Regions from separate parts of the Streptomyces sp. NPDC050759 genome, predicted to be linked through region 1. Evidence: riboswitches for the same ligand, from Rfam matches in the RefSeq annotation. Region 1 holds a riboswitch; each other region holds the start of a gene.
The links. A riboswitch is a leader RNA that binds a small molecule or an ion and turns the genes downstream of it on or off. The one in region 1 is predicted to bind S-adenosylmethionine.
Positions count from the first base shown of each region.

Region 1 (7,161 bases):
GACCATCAGCACGTCCAGGGGCGCCGTCATGGATCCACGGTAGTGCTCGAACGGCTCGAAAAAACGGGCGGGCCTGCGGGCTCGTCCTCGCCGAGCGCCGCCGCCCGAGCCTCGTCTTCCGCCGTGGAGCGCGCAGATCACACGTCAGGGTCGACGGCCGGGCGGCATTCGGCCCGGACAGGAGGCGCCGTGCCCTGCGCGGTGGTCAGGGTTTGCGGGCGAGAGCGGCGGCGATGAGGTGTTCCCAGACCGTGAGTTGCCGCTCCCCGCTGTTGTTCCAGGGGGTTTCGGTCTGGTCGGGGCGCCACAGGGGTGCGGGGACGATTCCGGGGTCGAGGATTTCCAGGCCGTCGAGGAGGGCGGCGATCTCCGCGTCGGTGCGCCACCGGCCGCGGCCGAACGTCTGCTGGAGCACCTTCTCGGCTTCCCGTGTCTCCGAGTTGTTGCCGGAGCGGAAGTGGCTGATGAAGAAGTGGCTTCCGGAGGGCACATGGTCGCGCCAGTAGCGGACGATGGCGGCCGGGTCCTCGTCGTCGTTGACGTGGTGGAGGATCGCGCTGAAGATGACGGCGACGGGGCGAGTGAAGTCGATCAGGTCGAGGGTGTCGGGGTGGGTGCGGATGCCTTCGGGATTGCGGACGTCGACCGCGACGACCCGGGTCCGCTCGTCCTTCTCCAGCAGCGCCCGGCCGTGGACGAGGACTTGAGGGTCGATGTCGACGTAGACGACGCGGGCCTCGGGTGCGTGGCGTTGTGCGACCTGGTGGACGTTGTCGGCGGTCGGCAGGCCGCTGCCGAGATCGATGAACTGCCGGATCCCGGTGGTTTTCACGATCTCCCCGACCGCGCGCGTCAGGGCTGTGCGGTTGGCGAAGGCGATGGCCACCGAGCCGGGCAGGTCACGTTTGAACACGTCGCCGATTTCCCGGTCCACGGCGTAGTTGTCCTTGCCGCCCAGCAGGTAGTCGTACACGCGGGCGATGCTGGGCTTGGACGGGTCGATGGGGGAGCCTTCGTACGTCATGACGGCCATTTTCCCCGCAACGCCGCCCGGTGACCATGGTTTTGGGACGCCCGGCCCGTTCAGGACGCGAACCGCTGATGGAATGCGGGTGGGAGGATCCCTTCGGCTCGGTCAGGAGTTCCAGTTCACCTTGAAGACCCAGACGTGCTGTCCCGCTTTGCGGGCCGCCGCAGGGACGTCGATCACCAGCGCTCCCTTGCTGAGTGTCCAGGTCAGTGGGCGGTCGTGGCCCAGCATCGTCACCGTGTCACCAGGGCGGATCGGGACCGGCGCCTCGATGGTGAGCCGTGAGCCCGGCTGTGCCAGGGAGTGGATGTAGAAGGCCCGGTTCGGGCGGACGGTGAAGCGGATGTCGTCACCCAGTTCCGCCATCTTCGACCAGTACGTCGTGTCGTAGACGGCCTCGCCGTTCGTCCGCAGCCACCGACCCGTCTCACGCAGTCGCGTCTGCATGATCTCGGGGATGGTGCCGTCGGCGCGTGGGCCGATGTCGAGCAGGAAGTTGCCGTTCTTGGAGACGATGTCCACCAGGCTCTGCACGACCTGTTCCGTCGTCATGTAGGAAGCGTCGGGGGTGGCCTGGTTGTAGCCGTAGCTGAAGGGGTCCAGGCCGCGGCTGGACTCCCACTTGGCGATCACGGTGTTGTCGTACGTCGTGTACTCGGGCGTCGTGAAGTCGTGGAAGGAGATGCCCGAGCGGTTGTTGACGGTGACGTCGATGGGACGGGCCCTGTTCTTGGCGTGGTTGAAGTACTCGGCGAGCACGTGCACGCTGTCGTTGGCGCCGCCGATGTCGCACCAGATGAGCTCGGGGTCGTAACCGTGGATCAGCTCCAGCATCTGCGGGGCCTGATAGCCCTTCACGAAGTCCTTGCCCGCGGTGTATCCGGTGTAGGGGACGGGGTCGAGGGTGTACGGGTTGCGCGGGGCGTGGCCCATCCAGGGGTTGTCCGGGTTGAACCACTCGGGCATCGAGAAGTAGAGGCCGCGGTGGAGCTCGGGCGTGTAGCGCCGGGACGCCTCGAACAGCTCCTTGACCAGGTCCCGCTTCGGGCCCATCTTCACGGCGTTGCGGTCGGAGACCTTGGTGTCCCAGAGGGCGAATCCCTCGTGGTGCTTGGAGGTCAGCACGTGGTACTGGGCACCGGCGTCCCGGAACAGTTCGACCCAGGAGCGCGGGTCGAACCTCTCCGCCGTGAAGCGCGGGATGAAGTCGTCGTAGGCGAAGTCCTCGCCGTAGGTGTCCCGGTGGTGGGCGTACGTGGGGTTGTTCGGGTCCTGCATCTGGTCCCAGTACCACTCGGCGTACTGCGTGCCGACCGGCGCCCAGGCGGGCACCGAGTAGACGCCCCAGTGGATGAAGATGCCGAACTTGGCGCTGTGGAACCAGTACGGGGCCTGGTGACCGGAGAGTGAGGTCTCGGTCGGCTGGTAGTCGGCGACGCCGAGGGACAGTCGGCTGCGCTGGGTGGCGGCCGTGGCGCCGCGGCCGGTGACCGTCACCACGCCGTCCTGGGTGGTGCCGGGAGCCGTCCCCGTGCGGTTGCGGATACCGACGCGGACGCGAGCCTGCTCGCCGGGGTCGAGGCGGCGGACGGTGGCGGGCTCCACGGTCCGGGCGCCCGGCACCGTGACGTTCACCGACACGTCGTCGGCGGCCAGGACGGCGGCGGTGCCCGCGTTGACGACGGTGGCCTCGACACTCTGGGCGCCGGTGGATGTCAGGAGTGAGTTCGTGGAGTGGGCGTCGCGCAGGATCAGTGCGCGTCCCTGGGCGACCGGCTGGAGGGACAGCGCGAACACGTGCAGCGAGGTCTGGTTCGGCTCGGGTGCGTGGGTGACCGGCAGGGTGATGGCGATCGCCTCGCGCTGCGGATCGACCCACACCTCCGATGTGCCGATGCCGACGCTGTGTTCGTCCTTCGCGCCGTCCGGACCGTAGCGGTACGGCGCCGACAGTGAACCGCCCGCCGCGTACCAGTCCGCTCCGGTGAGACCGGCCGTCGTGGCCGAACCGTCCGCGTAGTGCACCGTTGCCTTGCCCGAGGCGTTGCCGTAACTCCCCGAGGTGAGGAAGTAGGCCGCCATGTAGCGGCCCTTGGGCAGGTCGATGCGCTGACCGAGCGCGACGACGTTGTTCTTGGCGCCTGAGGCAGAGGACGGGAAGACGAAGGGAACGCCGTCCACCTCCACCTGGCCGGCCGGGAGTTCCTCGCCCGGGAACGTGTAGCCGGATCCGTCGAAGTCGCCGCCTCGCGCTGAGGCGGTGTCGATGGCGTCGTTGTTGTAGAGGCTGTCGAGGGGGACAGGAACCGGAGCGGGCACGGGCGCCCATGTCCGGCTCTGCTCTGCGACCGCCTGAGCAGCGTGGGCGTCGGTCGTGGAGGCGAGGGAAAGCGCCGCTGAGGCAGCGACACCCGCCGTGACGCCGAGGACATGACGTCTTGGATACGTACTCATGGCGGCTCCCAATCATCGGATGTCTTGATGATTGGGGAGCCGTAAGGGAGTGTCAATGGGGAGTGCGCGGAAGAAAGTTGAAGTAGAGGTCGGATGGGTAGGTGGTTATGGAAGAGTCAGACAGTGGGAGACTCGAGGCGGCGGAGTTCATCGATCGACGCGTCCTGGTTCAGCGCGGTGGCGGGCCGCCACCCCAGCTCCGGCGCGATCAAGTGCCGTACGTCGTGCAGGATCTGCTCGTAGTCGCCCCGGTGGAATTCGTACGGCAGCTCAAGGCGCAGCTCCGACACGGCGGCGACCACGGGATCCGCGGCCAGTTGCTCCAGGATCTGTTCCGCGGTCCCGATCACGTCCGGGGCGAACAGGATCCGCTTCGGGCCCTGCGGCGCGAGGGTGCGCGCGTGCCGACTGGCCGCGTAGTCCCGGTAGCGTGCGCGCGTGGTCGGGTCCGCGCTGTCGAAGGGCACGATCACCCGGCCGAGCGCCACCCGTTTCGGGCGGTCCTCGGCGAGGGCGCGTCGGTACTCGGAGAGCAGGGCGAGTTGGGCGGTGGTGAAGTCGTCGGTGCTCTCGCCGCTGACGATGTTGCCGCTGAGCAGGTTCAGGCCGTGCTCGGCAGCCCACCGGATCGAGCGCAGACTGCCGCCGCCGTACCAGACCCGGTCCACCAGGCCGGGGTTGTGCGGCTGCAGGCGGGGCCGCTGGGTGTTGCCGGGCGACTGGATCACCGTGTCCGGGCCACCGAGGTAGTCGCCGCGCATGTTGTCGAGGACGCGGGCGATCCTGCCGTACGACAGATCGAAGCCACGCCAGTCCCCGTCGTACACCAGGTCGCCGAGGAGTTCGGCGTGCGGCATGCCGGTGCTGAAGCCGACCTGCAGCCGGCCGCGGGACAGCACGTCGGCCAGCGCAAGGTCCTCGGCGAGCCGGAACGGGCTCTCGTACCCGATCGGGATGACCGCGGCCCCCAGCTCGACCCGCTCGGTGCGCTGGCCCGCCGCCGCGAGGAAGACCGCTGCCGAGCCGACACCGTGCTCGAGATGACGTTGCCGGATCCAGGCGCCGTCGAAGCCCAGCCGTTCGCCGTACTCGAACAGCTGAAGCGTCTCCTCCAGGCCGGTGTACGGGTCGTCGTCGGCGAAGTTGCCCGGGGTGAGAAAGGCCAGCGAGTTGATCGCGGGGGTGCTCATGCGGTGTCCGCCCCTCTTGGTCGTGGTCGTCTCGGTGGCGCCAGGTGCTCAGGACCCGCCCCGCTCGCGGGGGATCCTCTCCCCGGCCTCGATCGCCACGGGCAGCCGGTTCTCGGCCGGCGGCAGCGGGCAGGTGGCCAGATCGGTGTAGGCGCACGGCAGGTTCGCCGCCCTGTTGAAGTCCAGGACGACCGTGCCGTCGGCGGCGGGCGGGTCGAGGGCGAGGGCCCGGTTGGCCGCGTAGGTGGTGACCCCGGAGGTCGCGTCGGTGAACAGCACCAGCAGACTGCCCGGAGCGTGTCCGGAGAACGCGGTCAGGGCCAACTCCCGTCCGTCCAGCTCGAATTCGATCCGCCCCGGCGCGTCGTACACGTGCTCAAGGCCCTCGACCGCGGCGCCCACGGTAGTGGGCCGCGGCTCGTCGAAGGCCGTGTACCGGCCGGTCACGGACCAGCGCGGGTGCGGGGCGTAGGCGGGGGTGCCGGTGAAGGCGGCGCGCAGGGGTGCCTCCGGGTGCCGGGGACGGACGATGTCGTGTCCGCCGCGCTTGGCCACCTCGATCACCGCGTCGCCCCAGGCCACGTTCACTCCGCCGCGCTCCGGCAGCACCCCGAAGCGGTGCTCGCCGCGCACGGGGGTGCCGTCGACGACCAGTTCCTCGCCGTCGTCGAGGACCACGACGACCCCGTCGGCGCCGGTCGACCAGGAGCCCGGAGCGTCGGGGAAGCGCTGCGGCTCGTCGACGAGCCAGTGCAGGCCGGTGATCGCGAGGAATCCGTGCGGGTCGGCCAGGCGTGCCTCCTGCCTGGTGTGCCACTCCTGCCAGTCGTGGGCGAAGGCGGACAGGTCTGCGGGGGTGTCCTGAACGGTCATGCGTGCTCCTTCTACGGATGCGGGCATGGAGATGAGGGGATGGTGTCGCTCACGAAAGGAGCGGCACGGTGTGAGAGCGCCGAGAGGGAACAGGCTCAGGAGTTGCCGCGGGTGTCAAAACCGGCGGTGAGCGGCTTCAGACGTACCAGCGGTGAGCGGCTTCAGGCGCACCAGCGGTGAACGTCTTCAGACGGTCGACGGGACCCAGTCAGCCATGACACAGGCAGCTGGTGATGCGCTGCAGGTCGATGTGACGTCGACGGGAGAAGCGGGGGAGAGTCGCCGTAGCCGGAATGGAGGAACTCGAGACGCTGCTGTACCGCACGCTCACTCCTCCTTGTCCGGCCCCTGCGACGGAGCCACGCGCTTGCCGGGTCGGCGACCCGGCCGGGCTTTCACCTGGAGCACCCCACCGCGTCGGAGGGTTGCCGGTCAGCAAGCCAGGGCTTGATGCTGACACTCAATGCCATGTGAAACGTTATCTACCTCCGTCGTAATCAGTCAACGGGGCCCGGGTGTCCTGGTCCGGGTAGCTGAGGACGGGTTGACGGGCCGTGAGGCGGGGGCGCAGCAGTGACAGGACGGCGGCCGCGGTGAGCAGAGCGGCACAGAGGAGAGTCGCGTGGGCGAATGCCGTACGGGGGCCGCCGGTTGATCCCGACGTGCCGTGCAGATAGCTCCCGGAGATGGCGCTCAGGGCGACGGCCGCGGCGATCCGCTGGGCCATCTGGAGAATGCCACCGGCGACTCCCGCGGCCTCGGCCGGGGCATGCTGAAGAACCAGGGCCTGGTTGGGGGAGACGGTCAGCCCGGCGGCGGCACCGGACAGGAGCTGAACGGCGGCGAGCAGCAGAGGGAGCGCGGTGCGCGGCGCGGCGAGGGCGACGGCCGCGCCGCCGGGTTCCGGACGACGACTTGTCCTGGACCGGGGACGGGGACCGGCTTCTGCGTGACCGCGAAGTCCTCGGGCCGTGGCAGCCCGTCGGGGATGTCGGCCAGCAGAATCTCACGGGTCGTGGAGGGCAGGACATCGGCCATGTCGGGGCTCCTGGACGGGTTGGAGGGTGAGCGCGGTCTGTGCAGCCGGACCGGTCCGGCTGGAGGCGCGCAGACGCTAACCCCTGACGTGCGCGTCAAAGGCAAGGCGGTTGCGGTCACCGGCACGAGAGCAACTTGTCTACGTGCAGGGCAAGTCGCCCGCCCCATACGGTGCTGACGCGAATGAGCGGCTGCCGCCCGTCGCGCGCCACGGGAGCAGACGGATCGGGGAGGTGCGACTCCTGCTGTCTGGCGCACAAGATGGCGCAGTGCCCTCGTGCCGACTGTGTCCGGCCACCGCCGGCCGGTGGATCAGCGGGGCTCGCGGACCACGGCGACGCCTCCCGGTGGGACGGTGACGGTTCCGGTGACCGGTGTGCCGGTGAGGAGTTCGACGCCTTCGGAAGGTGCTTCGGCGCCCTTTCCGGTGTGGTCGATGAGGAACAGGTAGTCGGCCTCCGCGCCGCGGCGCCGGACGACCTCGATCCCGGCGGGTGCGTCGTGCTCCGGTGTGACGCCGGCCTCCTGACGGATGCGGTCGAGCAGGGCGGCGAGCGTGTCCTGGTCGGGGTGGGT
Region 1 is NZ_JBITGI010000021.1:147,092-154,252, forward strand. It holds gene ACIBJB_RS41215 (FAD-dependent monooxygenase) at 1-30, opposite strand, end outside; gene ACIBJB_RS41220 (SAM-dependent methyltransferase) at 206-1,024, opposite strand; gene ACIBJB_RS41225 (alpha-L-fucosidase) at 1,136-3,484, opposite strand; gene ACIBJB_RS41230 (LLM class flavin-dependent oxidoreductase) at 3,601-4,674, opposite strand; gene ACIBJB_RS41235 (DUF1684 domain-containing protein) at 4,723-5,547, opposite strand; gene ACIBJB_RS41240 (putative leader peptide) at 5,756-5,878, opposite strand; SAM riboswitch class IV at 5,906-6,015, opposite strand; gene ACIBJB_RS41245 (hypothetical protein) at 6,026-6,274, opposite strand; gene ACIBJB_RS41250 (hypothetical protein) at 6,352-6,585, opposite strand; gene ACIBJB_RS41255 (beta-galactosidase) at 6,898-7,161, opposite strand, start outside.

Region 2 (7,161 bases), on a different contig from region 1:
CAACCGGGCCGCCTCCTCCGCCTCCGGCGCCTCGGATGTCCTGGAGAAGCTCGGTGTCAATCTGGAGCTGACGCCGAAGCGGGTGGCCGAGGTGGCCGAGGAGGCCGGGATCACCTTCTGCTTCGCGATCAAGTTCCACCCGGCGCTGCGTCATGTGGCCGCCGCACGAGGGCAGTTGGGGATCCGGACCACCTTCAACGCGCTCGGTCCGCTGACCAACCCGGCCAAGGTGAAGGCGCAGGCCGTGGGCGTCGCCGACCCCCGCCTGGCGCCGCTCATCGCCGGCGTCCTGGCCGAGCGGGGCAACTCCTCCCTCGTCTTCCGCGGCGACGACGGTTTCGACGAGCTGACCACGACGTCCACGTCCCGGGTGTGGGTCGTGCGCGACGGCAAGGTCACCGAGCAGAGCTTCGACCCGCGGGACGTCGGCCTCGAGCTGGTCCCGGTGGAGGCACTGCGGGGCGCGGACCCGTCGTACAACGCGGAGGTCGCGCGGCGGCTGCTGGACGGCGAGAAGGGCCCGGTCCGGGACGCCGTACTGCTGAACTCGGCGGCGGCGCTGGTGGCGCTGGACCCGGGTTCGGGGACGCTGGCCGAGCAGATCGGCGCCGCGATGACGAGGGCCGCCGAGTCGATCGACTCCGGGTCCGCCAGGCGCACGTTGGATCGCTGGGTGGCCGCGAGCAACGCGTAGCGGGCATCGCGGTCCCGTCATCCGGACACGGGTTGCGGGACCGCGATCACCTCACGTACGTTTCTGAACCAGGTCATGAGTGACAGTCATGAGGCCCCGGCCGACTGTCCGGCAACCCTCCGTCCGTGGCGGGGTGCCCCGGGTGAAGACCAGGCCGTAGGCAGCGAGGTCTACGGCAAGCGCGGGCCCCTCTCGAAACCAGGGGTCCTGGTCATTCGAGGGAGTCTTCCGTGAGCAAGCGAATGCGATAGGGCGCCGAGCCCCGCCTCCGCACACCCATCTCACCTTTCTTGTCACGGGAGTTCCCCATGTCTGTCTCCACCGCTGCCCCCGCCCGGACCATTTGTGCCCAGCTGCCCGTTCTGGGCCGGGATGTCACCGTCCCGCTCGTCACCGGCGGCGAGGTCACCTACGCGGCCCTCGACTACGCGGCCAGCGCCCCCGCCCTCCAGCGGGTCTGGGACGACGTGGCGGCCTACGCGCCCTACTACGGCAGCGTGCACCGCGGCGCCGGCTACCTCTCGCAGCTGTCGACCGACCTCTTCGAGAACGCCCGCAGGACCGTCACCGAGTTCCTCGACTGCCGCGACGACGACCAGCTGGTCTTCACCCGGTCGACCACCGACTCGCTCAACCTCCTCGCCGCCGCCCTCCCCGCCGACTGCCAGGTCTTCGTCTTCGAGACCGAGCACCACGCCTCGCTGCTGCCGTGGCAGGACGCCCGCGTCACCTACCTCGACGCGCCGCGCACCCCGCGGCAGGCCGTCGAGACCCTGGAGAAGGCCCTCGCCGACCGCGACCCCCAGGGCCCGGCCCTGGTCTGCGTCACCGGTGCCTCCAACGTCACCGGTGAGCTGTGGCCCGTACGGGAGCTTGCGGCGGCCGCTCACTCCCACGGCGCCCGCATCGTGCTCGACGCGGCCCAGCTGGCCCCGCACCACCCGCTGAGCGTCCGTGACCTCGACGTCGACTGGGTCGCCTTCTCCGGCCACAAGCTCTACGCCCCCTTCGGCTCGGGCGTCCTGGCCGGCCGCGCCGACTGGCTGCAGGCCGCGGATCCCTACCTCGCGGGCGGCGGCGCCAGCCGCAAGGTCACACGGCGCGAGGACGGGGGAGTGGACGTGGAGTGGCACGAGAGCGCCGCCCGCCACGAGGCCGGCTCGCCGAACGTCATCGGCGCCTACTCCATCGCCTCCGCCTGCCGGGCGCTCACCGAGGCCGGCTTCGACACCCTGGTCGCCCGCGAGCAGCACCTGATCGAGAAGGTGCGGGCGGGCCTCGCCGAGGTCCCCGAGGTCCGCGTGCTCTCGCTCTTCGGCGACGACGCCCCCCGCGTCGGCGTGCTCTCCTTCGTCGTCGAGGGCTGGAACAGCTCCCACTTCGCCGCCGCCCTCTCCGCCGAGTACGGCATCGGCGTCCGCGACGGCCTCTTCTGCGCCCACCCCCTCGTCCGCACCCTCCTCGGCAGCGACCCGCAGTCCCAGGGCGAGTGCGGCGCCCCCGAGGCCGCGCCCGGCGAGAAGTCGCTCAACGCGATCCGGGTGAGCTTCGGCGCGGGCACACCGGACGAGCACGTGGAGCGGTTCGTGCGGGCCGTGAAGGAACTGGTCGAGGACGGTGCGAAGTGGACGTACCGCACCGAGGACGGCCGCTGCGTCCCGGCCGTCTGACGTACCGGCGTCCGGCGCGCGTATACGCTCCCCCTGAGCGGCCGTACGGAAAGCAGGGGGAGCACGGGGTGCAGGAGCTGCGTGAGACGGACCCGCGGACCATCGGGCCCTACCAGGTCCTGGGCAGACTCGGGTCCGGCGGCATGGGCGAGGTGTATCTCGCCGAGGCGCGGGGCGGGCTGCGGCTGGCCGTGAAGGTCGTACGGGCCGAGCACGCCGAGGACCGCACCTTCCGCGCCCGGTTCCGGCACGAGGTGCGGGCCGCGCAGACCGTCGGCGGGGCGGGCACGTACACCGCGCGGGTCGTGGACGCGGACACCGAGGCCGCGCGGCCGTGGATGGCGACCGAGTTCGTGGCGGGGCCCAACCTGCGGGACGCGGTGCTCGACCGGGGACCGTTGCCCGCGGACGCGGTACGGCTGCTGGCGGCCGCGCTCGCCGAGGCGCTCGCCGCGATCCACGCCAAGGGGCTGGTGCACCGGGACCTCAAGCCCTCCAACATCCTGCTCTCGCCGGACGGGCCCAGGGTCATCGACTTCGGGATCGTCAGGGCTCTGGAGGGCACGGCACTGACCCGGACCGGCGTGGTCGTCGGGTCGGTCGGCTATCTCTCGCCCGAGCAGATCCGCAACGGCGCCCAGGTGGTGCCGGCCAGTGACGTCTTCTCCCTGGGCGCGGTCCTCGCGTACGCGTCCGGCGGCAAGGAACCCTTCGGCGAGGGGCAGGATTCGGTCGTTCTGCTGCGGATCCTGACCGGGGACGTCGACCTGTCCGCCGTACCGGAGGAACAACTGCCGCTGGTGGAGGCGTGTCTGCGGGACGAGCCCGGCGCGCGGCCGACGCCCGCGGAGCTGGTCGCGGCCGCGGGGCACACCGCGGGATCGCTGCGCGAGGGACTGCGGGCGGGATGGTACGGCCCCGGTGCCGCGAAGGAGCCCGAGGCCGCGCGGAGCGGTGCGCGCTGGGTCCCCGGGCACGACTCGGGGGAGCGGGAGAGCCGCGTCGAGTACGTGGCGCCCGTGACCGTCACGGACGTCCCCGCGGTCACCCATGTCCCACCGACGCCCGCTCCGCCGTCCCGGCGCCGGCTGCTGCGGGCCGCGGTGGGCGGCGCCGGGGTCGTGGCGGCCGGCGGTGCGGGCGGGTGGCTGTGGCTGCGGGACTCCTCGGACGGCTCCGCGACGGGCGTGAGGGGGGCCGGGGCGACCGGTACGGGGTCCGTGACGGGCACGCCCGCGACGGGCTGGCAGTACAAGGTGCAGGGGCTCGGCGGGCGGCGCGGCCCCTGCGCCGCCCTCTCGCCCGACGGCACGCGGGTGTACGTCGGCGGCGCGGACGGCTCGCTGCACGCGCTGGACCTGGACGGGCGGACCGTCTGGCACACCGCGCTGGGCGGCGAGGCCATGTCCCCGCTCGCCACCGCGCAGGGCGTGTACTGCCTGCTGGAGGACGACCAGGAGGGCGCCTCCAAGCTCTGCGCGCTCGGCCGCGGCGGCAAGGTCCGCTGGACCAGGGCGTTCGCCTCGAACAGCCAGTTCCTGGTCACCGCGGGACAACTGATCCTGGTGTCCTACGGCGACGGCTCGGACGCGGGCGGGGTGCGGGCCTACGCCCCCGACGGCAGCGTCCGCTGGTCCACGCCGACCGGTCCTGCGCCCACCGGTGAGCCCATGGTGGCCGACGGGGTGGTCTACGTCGGCACGTTCGGGGACCAGGTGCAGGCGCTGGACGCGAAGACCGGCAAACGGCTCTGGGCGACGGCGGCCGGCCTCGACACCGGGCGGCCGGCGCTGGTCGGCGACACGCTGGTGGTCGGATCGGGCGGCGAGCAGATGCTGCACGGCATCGGCCGCAAGGGCAAGCCGCTGTGGAATACGACCAACGACAAGGTGTACGGCAGCCGCTACTTCACCTGCGTGCCCTTCGGCGGCCTGGGCGTCACCGCGTCCGACTACGAACTCGTCGCCCTGAACCCCGCCGACGGGTCGACGGTGTGGTCCTTCCAGTTCACCGACGACGGAACCCAGTACAGCAACCCGACGGTCTTCGGCGACACCGTCTACGTACGCCACGGCTCGACGCTCTACGGCGTCAACCGCAAGGGCAAGCAGATCTGGCAGAAGCGCGTCGAGGGCGGCGCCTCCGTCGGCACCCAGTCGCCGGTCGTCCGGAACGCCCGCGTGTACGTCGCGACCGCCGACGGCATCACCGTGCTCGCGCTCGACTCCTAGGGTCTAGCCGTCGAGGCCGATCGCGAACGCGGCCTCCAGGTCGTGCTGGGAGTAGGTCCGGAACGCCACGTGCGTGTCCGTCCCCTCCACGCCCGGGATCTTGCTGATGCTGCCGGGGATGACCTCGGCGAGGTCCTCGTGCTGCTTGACCCGGACCATGGCGATCAGGTCGTACGTGCCCGTGACGGAGAAGACCTCGCTCACGGACTCCAGCGCGGCGATCCGCTCCGCGATCTCGGGGATCCGGTCCACGCTGGTCTTGATGAGGACGATCGCGGTGATCACGGCTGGGTCTCTCCCTCGGGGGACGGTGGCAGGGCTCTCACCCTACTCGCGGTCCGGCCGGCCTGGTTTTTCTGCCGGGGGTCCGGGGGTTGGCCCCCGGGAAGACACCGCAGTCCTACGGCCGAAGCGCACCCACGCGAAGACCAGGCCCAGGCCGAAGCCCACCAGGTGGGCCAGATAGGCCACCCCGGGGCCGTCGGAGGCGCGGCCCGCCGCCAGCCACTGCAGCGCCGCCCAGAAGGGGAGGACGACCCAGGCCGGGAAGCGCAGCGGGAGGAAGAAGAGGAACGGCAGAAGACTGGTCACCCGGGCCCGGGGGAACAGGAACAGGAACGCGCCGAGGACCGCCGAGATCGCCCCGGAGGCACCGACCAGGGACTGCTCGGAGTCGGCGTTGGCGGCCGCGTAGCCCAGCAGGGCGAGATAGCCGCAGCCGACGTAGAAGAGGAGGAACTGCGCCCGGCCCATCCGCTCCTCGGTCATCACCCCGAAGACGTAGAGGAAGAGCATGTTGCCCAGCAGATGCACCCAGCTGCCGTGCACGAACAGCGCGGTGGCCGGGGTGAGGGCGGCACCGGGGGAGTCGGCGAAGAGCTCGGCGGGGACCACGCCCCAGTGGTGGAAGTAGGCCCGCTGGGCGGCCAGGGCCGCGTCCCCGGTGCCGTACGCCGGATCGAGACCCGAGGCGGGGCCGACCAGGAAGACCAGACAGCACAGCGCGATCAGGCCGTAGGTGACCGGTGCCGGTCCCCACAGCGACCTGCACGCTCCACCGACCGTCACCCTCCAGTTACTGATCACGAACACAGAGCATGGCGTAACGGGACGCAACCGCACAGACCGCCTCGCCGTCGGGGAGGCCCTGTGGACGCCCGAGCGGCGAGTACCCGCCAGGCCTTAGGGTTACGAGCCACACGCACCGGGCCGCCGGTGTGTCACGGACAATGGCTAGTAGGAAAGAGCACAGTCACGATGACGGTTCCCCTCCCGACCGCCTCGACGCGGTGGCGCTGCACCCTCTGCGGCAACCTCACGCGCTTCGACGTGACCCGCTCGTCGAAGGTCGTCGAGTACGTCCACCTCGACCTGGCCGGAGAGCCGAAGGTCGAGGAGCGCGAGGTGGTCAGTGAGACCATCGAGTCGGTGCGGTGCCGCTGGTGCAACGCCGTGGACCAGGTGGAACTCGTGGACAGGCCGGGCGCCGACTCCTGACAGAGCCGGCCCCGCACAGTGATGGGGTGTGACGGATGGTGGAGACACAAGGCGGGGAGCCGGGCGACGGCGCCGCCGAGGTGCTCGACCGTCCGCTGCCCGACGGTGTGCGGCGCAGGGTCGTGCACATCGTCTCGGAGGGCTTCGGCGGGCTGACCGTCGGCGAACTGCCCGCACAGCTCAGGCAGTACGCGCGCTTCGCGCCGAACCGGCGGGCCAAGTTCGCGGGCAACGCCATGGCGGCCGCCCTGGAGACCGATCCGCTGTTCCGCCAGCGGATCGGGGAGAAGTTCAGAGAGGGCCAGCCGGAGCTGGCCGGCGCCCTCGACTCCGGTTCCCCGCCCCCGGCCGCGGATCCGCTCGATGTGGCGGCCGCGGCCTATGTTCTGCGGCCGACCGGCTGGGTCAAGCTGGTCACCGCGGCCGGCGAGGAGGCCCTGCGGGCGGACGCCGAGCGCGCCGACGAGGAGAACCGCGCCGAGCTGGAGCGGCTGCGCGAGGAGCTCACGGCTGCCCGCGACCACACGCGCGCCGAGACCGAGCGGCTGCGCACCGAGCTGGAGTCCGCCAAGAAGGAAGCCGAATCGCTTCACCGCAAACTGCGCGCGGCACACAGTGACGTCAAGCGCGGTGAGGCGGCCCTGCGCAAGCTGCAGGCCGAGATGGAGACGGTACGCACCGAGGGGCAGGCCCAGGTGTCCGCCGCCGAGAGCGAGTCCCGGCGCCTGAAGGCGCGCCTCGGGGAGTCGGAGGCCGCCCTGGAGGCCACGCGCAGAGCGGCGCGGGAGGGGCGCAGTGTCGAGGACATGCGCGTGCGTCTGCTTCTGGACACCGTTCTGGACGCGGCCCAGGGGCTGCGGCGGGAGCTGGCGTTGCCGCCGGTCTCCGTGCGGCCCGCCGAGACGGTGGACGCGGTCGAACCGGGCCGCATGACCCCGAAGGACATCGCGGCGCGGGCGCTGTCCGAGAACGACCCCGCGATCCTGGACCAGCTTCTCGCCCTGCCCCAGGCGCACTTGGTGGTCGACGGCTACAACGTCACCAAGACCGGCTATCCCCAGATGCCGCT
Region 2 is NZ_JBITGI010000001.1:174,108-181,268, reverse strand. It holds gene trpD (anthranilate phosphoribosyltransferase) at 1-694, shown strand, start outside; SAM riboswitch class IV at 766-882, shown strand; gene ACIBJB_RS00805 (aminotransferase class V-fold PLP-dependent enzyme) at 1,003-2,364, shown strand; gene ACIBJB_RS00800 (PQQ-binding-like beta-propeller repeat protein) at 2,433-4,595, shown strand; gene ACIBJB_RS00795 (Lrp/AsnC family transcriptional regulator) at 4,599-4,880, opposite strand; gene ACIBJB_RS00790 (rhomboid family intramembrane serine protease) at 4,923-5,681, opposite strand; gene ACIBJB_RS00785 (hypothetical protein) at 5,853-6,092, shown strand; gene ACIBJB_RS00780 (NYN domain-containing protein) at 6,128-7,161, shown strand, end outside.
Region 2: linked by a shared signal. The riboswitch ahead of ACIBJB_RS00805 (aminotransferase class V-fold PLP-dependent enzyme) and the one ahead of ACIBJB_RS41240 (putative leader peptide) in region 1 are both predicted to bind S-adenosylmethionine.

Region 3 (7,161 bases), on a different contig from region 1:
AGCGCACCCTGGCCGAGGAGATCCACCGGCGCTACCTCGACGGGACGATCCGCTTCGTCCGCGCCCTGGTCGAGGACGGCAGGCCGGTCCGGCTGCTCACCGGGGACGAGCTCGACCGGCCGGTGGCCACCGCGATCCTCGACGCGGTGGACTCGCCGCTGGTCACCGCCGCCGAGGCGGCCTCGGTCGCCGACCTGATGAAGGAGGCGGCGGCCGCCGACACCGTGGTGGCGGCCCGGTACCACAACCTGGTCTGCGCGCTGAAGGTCGGCACGCCGACACTCGCCGTCAGCTATTCGGAGAAGAGCGACGATCTCATGGCCCTGATGGGACTGGGCGCGTACTGCCATTCCGCTCGCGAGGTCGACGCCGACCGGCTGCTCGAGCAGTTCCGGGAACTTGAGCAGCGATCGGCGGAGCTGCGACGGACCCTCCCCGAGCGGAACCGGGACGCCGCCCGGCGGGTCGAGGACCAGTTCACCGCCTTGACCGCGGCCCTCTTCCCGCCGACCGGTCGCACCCGCACCACGAGGGAGCCCTCATGAAGGTGACCGAAGTCCCGGAGATCGCCGGCGCGTACCTCTTCGAGCCGACGCCGTACGCCGACGAACGCGGCTTCTTCTGCCGCACCTTCGACGCCGACGTGGTCCGCTCGGTGGGCCTCGATCCGCACGCCTTCGTCCAGGACAGCCTGTCCCGCTCGGTCCGGGGCGTGCTGCGCGGCCTGCACCTGCGCTCCGGCGCCGGCGAGGCCAAGCTGGTGCGGTGCTCGTACGGGAGGATCTTCGACGTCGTCGTGGACCTGCGGCCGGAGTCGCCCACGTACCTGGGCCGGGCCTTCTTCGAGCTGTCCGGCGAGACGCAGGTGACCCTGTACATCCCGGCTGGATGCGCGCACGGCTTCCAGGCGCTTACCGAAACCGCCGACACCTCGTACCGTATCGACCGTCCGCACGATCCGGCCGAGGACGTGACGATCGCCTTCGACGATCCGGAGCTCGCCATTCCGTGGCCGCTGCCGGCCACCTCCGTGTCCAAGCGGGACCGGGAGGCGCCCAGCCTCGCCGAGGTCCTGACCAAGAAAGAGAGTTGACGTCGACGTGGGCACCGAAGACTGTGTGGAAACCGACGACTTACAATTGCCCCGCTCGCGGATGGCGAACGAACGGCTGCACGCCCTGATCCCCGGCGGAGCGCACACCTACGCCAAGGGCGACGACCAGTACCCCGAGAACCTGGCCCCGGTCATCAGCCACGGCCGCGGTGCCCACGTGTGGGACATCGACGACAACCGCTACATCGAGTACGGGTCCGGCCTGCGGTCGGTCAGCCTGGGCCACGCCCACCCGCGCGTGATCGAGGCGGTGCGGCGGGAACTCGACCGCGGCAGCAACTTCGTCCGCCCCTCCATCGTGGAGGTCGATGCCGCGGAACGCTTCCTGGCCACGGTACCGACCGCCGACATGGTGAAGTTCGCGAAGAACGGCTCCGACGCCACCACCGCCGCGGTGCGCCTCGCCCGCGCCGCCACCGGGCGCCCACGGGTGGCCATCTGCGGCGACCATCCGTTCTTCTCCGTCGACGACTGGTTCATCGGCACCACGCCGATGTCCGCCGGCATTCCGGCGGCGGTCACCGAGCTCACCGTGGCGTTCCCCTACGGGGACCTGGCCGCCACGGAGGAGCTGCTGACCCGGTATCAGGACGAGGTCGCCTGCCTGATCCTCGAACCCGCCGGCCACAGCGAGCCGCCGCCCGGATACCTCGCCGGCCTGCGCGAGCTGGCCGACCGGCACGGCTGCGTACTGATCTTCGACGAGATGATCACCGGCTTCCGCTGGTCCGAGGCGGGCGCCCAGGGCCTGTACGGGGTGGTCCCCGACCTTTCCACCTTCGGCAAGGCGCTGGGCAACGGGTTCGCCGTCTCGGCGCTGGCCGGGCGGCGCGATCTGATAGAGCAGGGCGGGCTGCGTCACTCTCGCGACCGGGTGTTCCTGCTGTCCACCACGCACGGTGCGGAGACGCACTCCCTGGCAGCCGCGATGGCCGTGCAGGCCACGTACGTCGAGGAGGGCGTCACCGCGCGGTTGCACGCCCTCGGCGAGCGGTTGGCCGCCGGTGTCCGTGACGCGGCGGCCGGCATGGGCGTCGGCGATCACGTCGTCGTCCGGGGCCGGGCCAGCAACCTGGTCTTCGCCACCCTCGACGAGAACCTGCGGCCTTCGCAGGAGTACCGCACGCTGTTCCTGCGCCGACTCCTCGCGGGCGGCGTGCTGGCTCCGTCGTTCGTGGTGAGCAGCGCGCTCAGCGACGACGACATCGACCGCACCGTCGAGGTGGTGGCGGAGGCATGCGCGGTGTACCGGAAGGCGCTGGACGCCGCCGACCCCACCCCCTGGCTGGCCGGGCGACCGGTGAAGCCCGTGTTCCGCCGCTTGGCGTGACACGTGATGTGACGTGACGTCAGCGGCGCTTCTGCCGGCGGGCGTCGGCCAACCGGTCGGCGATCCGGTCGGTCAGCCAGGCGGTCGCCGGTACCACCGCCAGCGCGGTGCACCAGCCGCCGAGGGCGTCGGTCGGGTAGTGCGCGCCCAGGGCGACCTCCGCCCATCCCATCGCGGCGCCGGCGACCAGCGCCGCGGCGAGCACGAGTGACGTGCCTGCCGTACGGCCGAGGCGGAGCCGGTCGGTCGCGAGCAGTGCGGCGACGATGGCGAGCGCGGTGAGGAAGGCGGTGTGTCCGCTCGGGTAGGACAGGTTGTCGGCGCCGTGGATGGTGCGTCCCACCAGGTGCTTGAGCAGCGTCGCCGTTCCCACGGCGAATCCGGCGCCGGCAGCCATGAGTACGGCCGCGCGAGGACGCCGAAGCAGCAGACAGCCCGTCACGGCGGCCGCGACCACCATCGCCGATCCCGCGGGTTCCCCCAGCGAGTCCAGGGCCAGAGCGACGTACCGCCACGGCGGCCGCACACTGTCCTCCGTCGGCTTGATGAGCCACCTGTCCACCCTGCCTGGTTGGCTGTGGCCGGCGTACATGACCGCGATGACGACGACCACCAGCGCGGCGAGGGCCGCGATCAGTCCGAGCCGCGCGCGCAGCGACGGGGGCAACACGGCGGGCGCCGGCCGGCCGCTCACACGCCCACCCGACCGGCTCGTCGGAGCGAGTGACCGCGCGCTCGCTGCCGACGCGGTCCCCGCCAGTCCTCGCCCGTGATCACGAGCGCCACGCTATCGGAAGCCGCAGGCGGCCGTGGCCGGTGGGTTGCATCGGCGGCACCGCCACCGCGGAGGCCGTCGTCAGGCGTCATACGCGCTCGACGAGGTGGCCGTCCTTCTCGTCGTACAGCGCACCGGACTCCGGGCACACCCAGCCGCCCGGCTCGCCGTCCCGCCCGACCAGGCGGACGCCGGCCCGGCCGACCCAGCCGATCCGGCGCGCGGGAACGCCGGCCACCAACGCGAAGTCCGGTACGTCCTCGGTCACCACGGCGCCCGCCGCGACCAGCGCCCACCGTCCGACGCGCACCGGCGCCACACACACCGAACGGGCCCCCAGCGACGCCCCCTCGGCCACCTCCACCGCCACGGCCTCCCAGTCGCCGCCGCGCTTCAGCCGGCCCTTCGGGTCCACCGCACGAGGGAAGCAGTCGTTGGTGAGAACGGCCGCCGGGCCCACGAACACCCCGTCACCGAGGACCGCGGGTTCATAGACCAGCGCGTAGTTCTGGAGCTTCACGTTGTCGCCGATCCGCACCCCCGGGCCGACATAGGCCCCCCGGCCCACGATGCACCCGCTGCCCAGCCGGGCGTCCTCCCGGATCTGGGCCAGATCCCAGACCGTCGTCCCGTCACCGATGGTGGCCGTCTCATCGACCTGGGAGGTCGGCTGCATCCTGAAGTTCACGAGTTGAACCCTTCTCGCAGTGTCAGTGACGGACAGGAATGGATAAATGGGATCGCGAGCAACGGCAAGCCGGCCTACTGGAGTTCCGAAAAGCTGCCCACCGGCGCCGACTGCCGCCGGACGGTGGCCGAACATCCCGTCCACCAGACCGTGGCCGGCGCCCAGTACCTCACCTGCTCCGTGACCGTCGACACCGCTCATCTCCGCTGACTCACCGGAAAGGTCCGTCGGGGCGTCCGCGATGCGGGACGGCCCTCTTGACGTGGTTCCCGGCCGGATCGACACTCACTGAGGGAATCCTAGTGAACAGGTAGGGAAACATGAGGCGCCTTGAACCGGTCACCGTCCGAGTGGTCCGTTCGCCTCTTCTGACCTCCCGGCGCCACATCGATCTGCTGCGTGTCTGCAGCGCGATCGGACGGCCCCAGGGCTGAGCAGCCGCCCTTCCCGCGCCCACAGCGCCCCTCGGCCCTCGGGCCACCCCGCCCGGCGCACACGGGTGAGCCCTGATCCCAGAGCCCTGCCGCCCCCCATTCCCGCCTGCTCGACGTCGCTTCCGCCGCGCGCACGTCCGCGCCCGCTCCCGGGGAGAGTCATGACCGTCACACCGCTGGCCGCCCACCCGACCGACCGTCACGCGCCCGCCTTCCGGGGCCGGATCGGCAGGGACGCGCGCAGCGGCCACTACGCCGTTCCGGGCCGCTACCGCCTCCATCTGTCGACCGCCTGTCCCAACGGTCTGCGCATCGCCGTCACCCACAGTCTGCTCGGCCTCGGCACCGTCTGTCCGGCGACCTACCTGCCCGCCGTGCCCGACTGCCCAGGAGGCGGCCACTCGGCCCTGCGCCCGCTGTACGACGCCAGCGCCCACCGCTATCCCGGCCCGGCCACCGCGCCGGTGCTCAGCGACGACTGGTCCGGACGGATCGTGAGCACGTACGCCCCGGACATCATGCGCGACCTCGCCCGCCGCTTCGCCACCGGCGGTCCGACCCTCCACCCGTGCGGGGCGGAGTCGGAGATCGAGGCCGTGGAGCGGATGTGCGCGGACGGGATCGAGGAGGCGGCGCAGCGGGCGGGGTCGGCCGGCCAGGAGCCGGCGGAATGTGAGAGCGCGCTGACCACGCTGCTGGACAACCTCGGCGCCCTCGACCGCTGGCTGGTCGGCCGCGCCTACCTGATCCGCGACGAAGTCACCGCCGCCGACGTCGAGTTGTGGGCCGCCCTGGTCCAGCTCGACACCGTGCACCGCAACCATCTGGACGCCGCCGCCGTCCAGCGCATCGCCGACCATCCCACCCTTTGGGCCTACGCCCGCCGGCTCGCCGCCCACCCGGCCTTCGGCAGGCACCTCGACCTCGACGGCATCGAACGCCGCCACCACGCCCACTGCCAGGGCCTGGAGGCCGCCGGAGCGGCCGTCCAGATCCTCGACTGGGCGGCCCACGCCACCCGTTAGCCGTTCCATCAGGTGGACCGGCGTTGACATACGTTCGAGCCATTGTCTTGACTACTGCCCAGAACGGTCATGAGCGTCAGCGACAAGCCCTGGCTTGCTGACCGGCAACCCTCGCACCGCGGTGGGGTGCCCCAGGTGACGACCGGACCGGATGACGTTTCGGTAAGCGCGAGGCCCACAGGGCCGGAACAGTGACGGTGACGCCATGTACGCAGCTCCCAGGACGGCCACGCGCCGCCCGCAGGGCTGCGTACGGCCGTACCCGAACCCTCTCGTCGCCGATCGCGCCGTCGATCTGCTCCGCGTGAACAGCGCACTGTGTACCGCACCGGGCCGTGCCCGCTGTCGAGGCTGACCCTCCGCCTCCGCAGCCCCCGCGTTCCTGACGAACACCGCGCCCGCGGTGTGCCGTCGTCCGCCCAGCCCCCGGTGCCCGAGCGTCCCGTACTGCCGAAGTAGTACGCGTGTTCGCCGTGCCCCAGGGGACACCCGACTCCGCCGGAGCCCCCTCATGAGTGAACTCCCAGGTGCCGCAGTGTCCGTCACCGAGGCACCGCCCCAGCCCGACACCCCGTCAAAGCCCTTGGCAGCGCAGCGAGTTCTGCCGCTGAGGCGACCGGGCCGCTGGATCGCCAGCGCCGTCGTCCTGGTCCTGATGGCCCAGTTCGTCCACGGCCTGGTGACCAACCCGTTCTACCAGTGGGACCGGTTCGGCTACTGGTTCCTGCGGCCGACCGTCCTCGACGGGCTTGTGATCACCCTGGAAGTCACCGCCTACAGCGCGGTCCTCGGCCTCCTCGGCGGCATTCTGCTCGCCCTGGCCCGGCTCTCGAAGAGCCCGGTGCTGCGGGCGGTGAGCTGGACCTATGTGTGGGCTCTGCGCTCCATTCCCCTGATCGTCCTTCTGCTGTTCCTCTACAACTTCAGCGCCCTGTACAAGACGCTGAGCGTCGGCGTCCCCTTCGGGCCGGCCTTCTTCTCCTTCGACGAGTCTCGGCTCGCCACCGACATGGTCATCGCGGTGATCGGCCTCAGCCTCAATGAGGCCGCCTACGCCGCGGAGGTCGTCCGTGGCGGCATCCTCTCCGTCGACCAGGGCCAGCACGAAGCGGCCTCGGCACTCGGGCTGCCCAAGGGCTACCAGTTCCGGAAGATCGTCTTCCCGCAGGCATTGCGCTCGATCACCCCCAACTACGTCAACCAGCTCATCGGCCTCGTCAAGAGCACCTCGCTGGTCTTCTACGTCTCGCTGCTCGACCTGTTCGGCACCGTGCAGTCCATGGGCTCCACCTACCCCGGCGACATCGTGCCGCTGCTCCTGGTCGCCACCGTCTGGTACCTGATCCTCACCAGCGCGGTGTCCGTCGTTCAGTTCTATGTCGAGCGGTACTACGCCCGGGGCGCCACCCGCTCCCTGCCGCCGACCCCGCTCCAGAAACTGCGCGCCGGTCTCACCGACCTGCGGGCCCGCATGCGCAGGGAGGCCGCCGTATGACCGCCGCGACAGCCGTCGAGGTGCACGGTGTGCACAAGTGGTACGGCGCCCACCGGGTCCTGGACGGTGTCGACCTGACCGTGCGCCCCGGCGAGGTCACCGTCATCCTCGGCCCGTCGGGGTCCGGGAAGTCCACGCTCCTCAGGGTCATCAACCACCTGGAGAAGCCGGAGATCGGCCACGTCAGCGTCAACGGCGAACCGATCGGTGTCCGCCGGCAGGGCGACCGGCTGAAGGAGCTCAGCGAACGCGCCATCCTGACCCAGCGCAGCCGCATCGGGTTCGTCTTCCAGAACTTCA
Region 3 is NZ_JBITGI010000004.1:214,354-221,514, reverse strand. It holds gene ACIBJB_RS14525 (polysaccharide pyruvyl transferase family protein) at 1-545, shown strand, start outside; gene rfbC (dTDP-4-dehydrorhamnose 3,5-epimerase) at 542-1,093, shown strand; gene ACIBJB_RS14515 (glutamate-1-semialdehyde 2,1-aminomutase) at 1,119-2,444, shown strand; gene ACIBJB_RS14510 (phosphatase PAP2 family protein) at 2,464-3,138, opposite strand; gene ACIBJB_RS14505 (acyltransferase) at 3,308-3,907, opposite strand; gene ACIBJB_RS14500 (hypothetical protein) at 3,911-4,117, shown strand; gene ACIBJB_RS14495 (putative leader peptide) at 4,228-4,341, shown strand; gene ACIBJB_RS14490 (glutathione S-transferase family protein) at 4,503-5,366, shown strand; SAM riboswitch class IV at 5,432-5,541, shown strand; gene ACIBJB_RS14485 (amino acid ABC transporter permease) at 5,878-6,861, shown strand; gene ACIBJB_RS14480 (amino acid ABC transporter ATP-binding protein) at 6,858-7,161, shown strand, end outside.
Region 3: linked by a shared signal. The riboswitch ahead of ACIBJB_RS14485 (amino acid ABC transporter permease) and the one ahead of ACIBJB_RS41240 (putative leader peptide) in region 1 are both predicted to bind S-adenosylmethionine.

Region 4 (7,161 bases), on a different contig from region 1:
TCCCGGTGCCGCCCACGTCGAGGGCGATGACATGTCTCACGGGGACAGTGTGACCCTTTGACCCGCAAGAGGTCTAGTCCACTTACGTGGTGTAGACCTTACGTCGGAGATATGTATGACTTTTCGAAAGTGTTCGAACGTGAGTGTGGGGCGGTTGTCGGTGCGGCGGCGTAGGACGGGAACGATCGCGGCGGTGTCCGCGCTGGGCATGACGGCGGTCCTCGGTGGCTGCGGGCTGGGGCGCGGGTCGGACGAGGTGACGCTGAGGCTGGTCGCCGCCGACTACGGCGACAGCTCGGCCAACAGCTCCCAGAAGTACTGGGACAAGCTCGTCAAGGAGTACGAGGCCGAGCACTCCGGCGTGAAGATCGACGTCAGCGTGTACTCCTGGACCGACGTGGACCGCAAGGTCAAGGAGCAGGTCGACGCCGGGAAGGCACCCGACATGGCGCAGATCGGCGCGTACGCCGACTACGCGGACAAGGGGCTGCTGTACAAGGCCGACGACCTGATCGGGATCCGGGAACAGGCGGACTTCGTCGCGCAGCTGGCCTCGGCGGGGCGGATCAACGGGATGCAGTACGGCATGCCGTTCGCCGCGTCGACCCGGCTGCTCTTCTACAACAAGACCCTCTTCGCCGACGCCGGACTCACCCCGCCGACGACCTGGAAGCAGCTCGCCGCGGACGCTGAGGCGCTCAAGGCGGACGGGGTGAAGTACCCGTACGCGCTGCCGCTCGGTCCTGAGGAGGCGCAGGCCGAGACCATGCAGTGGCTGCTGAGCGGGGGCGGCGGGTACATCGACTCCGTCGGGACCTACGGCATCGACTCCGGCGAGAACGTCACGACGCTGACCTGGCTCAAGGACGACCTCGTCGGCAAGGGGCTGACCGGACCCGTCGCGCCCGAGAACCTCAACCGGGCCGCCGCGTTCTCGGCGTTCGCCGACGGGGATGTCGGCATGCTCAACGGGCATCCCTCGCTGATGAAGACGGCCGCCGCGAAGGGGCTGAAGTTCGGGATGGTGCCCATGCCCGGGGCCCACGGGGAGAGCAAGAACTCCATGGGCGTCGCCGACTGGATGATGGCCTTCAAGCAGAACGGGCACGCCGAGCAGGTCGGCGACTTCCTCGACTTCGTGTACAGCGAGAAGAACGTGCTCGCGTTCTCCCGGGAGTACGACCTGCTGCCGGTGACCAACTCCGCGTCCTCGGTCATGAGCCGGGCCTCCCGGGACTCCGACCTCAAGCCCTTCCTCGACGCGCTGCCCGACTCCGAGCTGCCTCCGGTGGGCAAGACGTCCTGGGCCTCTGTCAGCGCGGCCGTCAAGCAGCAGATCGGGTCGGCGGTGAGTCCGGGTGGGAACCCTTCGGAGGTGCTGCGCGCGCTGCAGCTGACCGCGCAGAACGCGGAGTAGTCGCTGTCAGTGGCGGGCGTTACGGTTCCGGGCATGGAGCATCCGGAGCTGGACCGCAGGGAGCGGGACATCCTCGCCCTGGAGCGCCGCGGCTTCCCGGGGCCCGGCGCCAAGGAACGGGCGATACGGGAAGAGCTGGGGCTGGCACCGGTCCGCTACTACCAGCTGCTGAACGCCCTGCTGGACGACGAGCGCGCCCTGGCCTTCGACCCGGTGACGGTGAACCGTCTGCGCCGGGTCCGGCAGGCGCGGCGGCAGGAACGCTGAGGACCGGGTGGGGGTCAGGTGAGGCTCAGGTGAGCCGCTCGGCAAGGGAACGCAGCAGGCTCACCACGCCGCCCGGGCCGTCCACCACCAGGTCCGCCCGCTTACGCAGTTCCGTCACCTCGTCGCTGCCGCTGCAGACCAGGAGGCCGGGGGTGCCGGCGGCGCGGAGGTCGTCGACCGCGGAGAAGGCCGGGAGGTCACCCAGGTCGTCACCGCCGTAGAGGACGGACGTGGCGGACAGCTCGCGGACGTGGGTCAGCAGGGCCACGCCCTTGTCCATGCCCGGGGGGCGCAGCTCCAGGACCAGGCGGCCCGGCTCCACGATCAGGCCGTGCCGGGTGGCCAGGTCGGTGAGGGGGGCGCGCAGGGCGTCGAAGGCGGCCTGGGGGTCCGGGGCCCGGCGGGTGTGGACCGCCACTGCCCGGCCGCCCTTCTCCTCGATCCAGGCGCCCGTCCCCTCGAGGAGCGCCGGCAGTTCGGCACGGACCGTGGCCACGCCCGGGTGCGGTTCGGGCGCCGTGACCTCGCCGGTCACCGCGTCCCAGCGTTCCGCGCCGTAGTGGCCGAGGACCGTCAGGTGCTCCAGGCCGGGGACGCCCGCGAAGCCGCCGTAGCGGACGGCGATCTCGGCCGGGCGGCCGGTGATCACCGCGACGGAGGCCACCTTCGGTGCCAGTTCGGCGAGGACGGCCACCGCCTCGGGGTGCGCCCGCGCCCGCTCCGGGTCCGCCACGATCGGCGCCAGCGTCCCGTCGAAGTCGAGCCCGATGACGGCCCCGGCCGGGTCCGCCAGCAGGGAGTCGAGCCCGTCCCGCCCGGCGGGCGTCACCGGGCTCGGCAGGGCGCCGGGGTCTGGTTGGCTGCTCATGGGGTCCCTCTCCGCGGGGTGAAGTTCGGCAGTCGGGGCATCGACCTGTGGCTGGTCGGTCAGCGGCGCAGTGGCCGCAGTCGGCTGGTGGCCTGGTGGCCTGGTGGCCGTGTGGCGCGGCGGCCGGTCGGCCAGTCGGCCGGTCGCCTGACGGGCGCAGTCGCTCAGCCGCCTGCCGGGGTGGCTCGTTCACGGTGCTGGGCGCTCACCGGGGCACCCGCTCGCGGTGCTCGGTGCTCATCTGGGTCAGCCGTGCGCGGTGGGCGGTGCTCATCTGGGTCGCCCGCTCGCGGTGCTCGGCGTTCACCGCGCTCAGCCGCTCATGGTGCACGGCCTTCATCGGGGTCACGTCGCTCACCGCGGTCACCGACCCACCGCGTTCAGTGCGTTCAGCTGGTCCAGGAACCACTGGGCCGGCGGCAGCGCAGTCGCCGCCGCGGCGAGTCGCTTCGCGCGTTCGGCGCGTTCGTGGGCCGGCATCGTCAGGGCCTCGTGCAGGGCCTCCGCCGTCTGCTCCACGTCGTAGGGGTTCACCACGATCGCGTCGTCGCCCAGCTCCTCGTACGCCCCGGCCTCCCGCGACAGGACCAGCGCGCACCCCTCGTCGGACACCAGCGGCACCTCCTTCGCGACCAGGTTCATGCCGTCCCGGATGGGGTTGACCAGCGCCACGTCGGCCAGCCGGTAGGCGGCAAGGGAGCGCGCGAAGTCGTCCTTCAGATTCAGCAGGACCGGCGTCCAGCCCGGCGTCCCGTACTGGGAGTTGATCTCGTCCGCCACCCGCTGCACCTCGGCCGTGTAGTCCCGGTACACCGCCAGGTCCTGCCGCGACGGATACGCGAACGCCACATGCACGACCCGCTCCCGCCACTCGGGCCGCGACTCGAGGAGCCGCCGGTAGGAGAGCAGGCCGCGCACGATGTTCTTCGACAGTTCGGTGCGGTCGACCCGGACGATCGTCTTCCGCCCCGCGCCGATCTCCTCGCGCAGGGCGACGATGCGTTCCTCGACGTCGGCCTCGTGGGAGCGGGCGCGCAGGAAGTCCGCGTCCGCGCCCAGCCCGTGCACCCCGATCCGGGTGTCCCCGAGGCCCCCGGCGAACTGCTCCGCGCACGCCGTGAAGGCGTCTGCCCAGCGGCGGGTGAGGAAGCCGAGCCGGTCGGCGCCCAGCATGCCCCGAAGGACCTGGCCCGCGATGTCGTCCGGCAGCATCCGGAAGTAGTCCACCGGCGCCCACGGCGTGTGCGAGAAGTGGGAGATGCGCAGGTCGGGACGGAGTTCGCGGAGCATCCCCGGCACCAGGCACAGGTGGTAGTCCTGGACCAGGACCGCCGCCCCCTCGGCCGCCTCCTCGGCGAGCGCCTCCGCGAAGGCGCGGTTGTACGTCTCGTACGACCCCCACTGCCGCCGGAACTCCGCGTCGAAGGCCGGCTCCAGCGGGGTCTGGTAGAGGAGATGGTGGACGAACCAGAGGACCGAGTTCGCGATGCCGTTGTACGCGTCCGCGTGCACGTCGGCCGGGATGGCGAGCATGCGGACGCCGTCCTCGCCGATCCCCTGCCGTACCGCCTCGCGGTCGCCGTCGGACAGCGCCGAGCACACCCACAGCGCGCCCGCCTCCGGACCGATCGCCGACAGACCCGAGACCAGTCCGCCGCCACCCCGTTTGGAGCGCAGCGAACCGTCCTCCTGGACCTCGTACGAGACCGGGCCGCGGTTGGACGCGACCAGCACTTGAGCAGCACTGTTGGTTGACGCCATACGCCTCAACCTAGCCCGGCCCGGAAACGCTCAAACGTACGGGTGCGCGCTGTGCGCGGACGTATACGGAACGCCCCGTTCTGTCCTCCGGTCCGTCACGCGACCTTGCGCTCCGCGTACTCCGCGATCTCCACCATCGGCGGCCGCTCCTCCGTGTCCACGGAGTACGTACGCGGCTCGAAGCCGTCCCGGCCCCGCTCGAACTGGGTGAGGGAGGGCCGGATCATATGGCCGCGGGCCAGCCTCAGCTGGGCGGTGCGGTAGATCGCGGCGGACATCCGGCCCAGGGCCTGCCCGTCCTGGTGACGGTGCTTGCGCACACCGACGTCGACCTGGGCGAGCGCGTCCAGGCCCACCAGGTGCAGGGCGTCGACCAGCATGCCCAGTTCGACGCCGTAGCCGACGGGGAACGGGAGCTGTTCCAGCAGCGAGCGCCGGGCCGCGTACTCGCCGCCCAGCGGCTGCACGAAACCGGCCAGCTGCGGCCAGTGCATGTTCAGCAGCGGGCGCGCCATCAGCTCGGTCACCCGGCCGCCCTGCCCGGCAGCGCCGCCCAGCGGACGGTCGTACATGCCCTTGACCAGGTCGACCTCGGGGTCGGTGAGCAGCGGGCCCACGATGCCGGAGACGAAGTCCGAGGAGAACTCCTTCAGGTCGGCGTCGATGAAACAGACGATGTCCCCCGAGGTGGCGAGCAGGGAGCGCCACAGGACCTCGCCCTTGCCGGGCACGGCGGGTATGCGCGGGAGGATGTCGTCGCGGTGGACGACCCGCGCACCGGCCGCGGCGGCGACCTCGGAGGTGCGGTCGGTCGATCCCGAGTCGACGACGACGATCTCGTCGACGAGCGGGACCTGCTGCATGAGGTCATGACGGATCACGGAGACGATGTCACCGACCGTCTCCTCCTCGTTGAGGGCGGGCAGGACAACACTGACCGTCCGGCCCGTGCCCCGCTTCGCCGCCATGATCCGGTGCAGCGGGCGATCGGTCACGGACCAGGAACGCGTGGCCAGCCAGCGCTCGACTTCGTTCAGCACAGTGCGCGGCTCCTCTGCCTTTGATCCATCTCGCGGTTCGGACGTCTCTCTCAACTGTCCTGGCCGTCGGTTACAGTCTTGAACAACGCGGATGACCATCGCATGTCCTGGGTGGCCCGTCGTTCACAACTTCATACCGCTCATCCAGAGGGGCAGAGGGATACGGCCCGATGAAGCCCCGGCAACCCTCCAGTCGGTTCTCGTAGCGATCGCTGACGATCGTTTCCGCGAGGCTCCCGACTCGGGAAGGTGCCAAATCCGTCTCACGGCGAGATGCGTCGTGAGGAAGATGAGGAGAAAGGGCCTCGCCTCCATGGCTGTGCAGACTGTTGCAAGCACCACGAACTCCGTCGACCTTGGTCCCGCCGCGGCGCTGAGCTGCCGCGAATGCGGCCACCGCGTCCCGCTCGGCCCGGTCTTCGCCTGCGAGGAGTGTTTCGGCCCGCTCGAGATCGCGTACGACTTCTCGGCCTACGACACCGAGGAGCTCCGCAAGCAGATCGAGGCGGGACCCGCGAACATCTGGCGCTACGCCCCGCTGCTGCCCGTCCCCGCGGACGTGGCGGACAAGCCGAACATCAACCCCGGCTGGACCAAGCTCGTCAAGGCCGACAACCTCGCCCGCGAGCTGGGTGTCGACGCCGGCAAGCTCTTCGTGAAGGACGACTCCGGCAACCCGACGCACTCCTTCAAGGACCGGGTCGTCGCGCAGGCCATCGAGGCCGCTCGCGTCTTCGGCTTCACCACACTCTCCTGCTCCTCCACCGGCAACCTCGCCGGCGCCGTGGGTGCCGCCGCGGCCCGGGCCGGGTTCCGTTCCTGCGTGTTCATCCCGCACGACCTGGAGCAGGGCAAGGTCGTCATGGCCGCGATCTACGGCGGCGAGCTCGTCGGTATCGAGGGCAACTACGACGACGTGAACCGCTTCTGCTCCGAGCTGATCGGCGACCCGGCCGGCGAGGGCTGGGGCTTCGTCAACGTGAACCTGCGGCCGTACTACGCGGAGGGGTCCAAGACCCTGGCGTACGAGATCTGCGAGCAGCTGGGCTGGCAGCTCCCCGACCAGCTGGTCGTGCCGATCGCCTCCGGCTCGCAGCTCACGAAGATCGACAAGGGGCTGCAGGAGCTGATCAAGCTCGGGCTCGTCGAGGACAAGCCGTACAAGATCTTCGGCGCGCAGGCCGAGGGGTGCTCGCCGGTGTCGGTCGCGTACAAGGCGGGCCACGACGTGGTCCGGCCCCAGAAGCCGAACACCATCGCCAAGTCCCTCGCGATCGGGAACCCGGCGGACGGTCCGTACGTACTGGACATCGCGCGTCGTACCGGCGGTGCGGTGGAGGACGTGAACGACGAGCAGGTCGTCGACGCGATCAAGCTGCTCGCGCGGACCGAGGGCATCTTCGCGGAGACCGCCGGTGGCGTGACCGTCGGCGTGGCGAAGAAGCTGATCGAGAACGGTCTGCTGGACCCCTCGCTGACGACCGTCGTGCTGAACACCGGTGACGGTCTGAAGACTCTGGACGCGGTGGCGGGTACGGGGCTCACCGCCACGATCCGCCCCAACCTGGATTCGTTCCGCGAGGCTGGTCTCGCATAAACAGGTCGTTGTCCGTCTGCGGGCCGCGGGGGCTGGTCGCGCAGTTCCCCGCGCCCCTGTCGGGCGCGTCCACCTGACCGGAGGTCCTGAACATGAGCGTTTCCGTCCGTATCCCCACCATCCTGCGCACCTACACCGGCGGGCAGGCCGAGGTGCAGGCCGAGGGTGCGACCCTCGCCGACGTCATCGCCGATCTGGAGAAGAACCACAC
Region 4 is NZ_JBITGI010000022.1:146,598-153,758, forward strand. It holds gene ACIBJB_RS42040 (ROK family protein) at 1-40, opposite strand, end outside; gene ACIBJB_RS42045 (ABC transporter substrate-binding protein) at 209-1,417, shown strand; gene ACIBJB_RS42050 (DUF3263 domain-containing protein) at 1,451-1,684, shown strand; gene otsB (trehalose-phosphatase) at 1,710-2,552, opposite strand; gene ACIBJB_RS42060 (hypothetical protein) at 2,758-2,910, opposite strand; gene ACIBJB_RS42065 (trehalose-6-phosphate synthase) at 2,916-4,313, opposite strand; gene ACIBJB_RS42070 (glucosyl-3-phosphoglycerate synthase) at 4,409-5,353, opposite strand; SAM riboswitch class I at 5,491-5,649, shown strand; gene thrC (threonine synthase) at 5,667-6,950, shown strand; gene ACIBJB_RS42080 (ubiquitin-like small modifier protein 1) at 7,043-7,161, shown strand, end outside.
Region 4: linked by a shared signal. The riboswitch ahead of thrC (threonine synthase) and the one ahead of ACIBJB_RS41240 (putative leader peptide) in region 1 are both predicted to bind S-adenosylmethionine.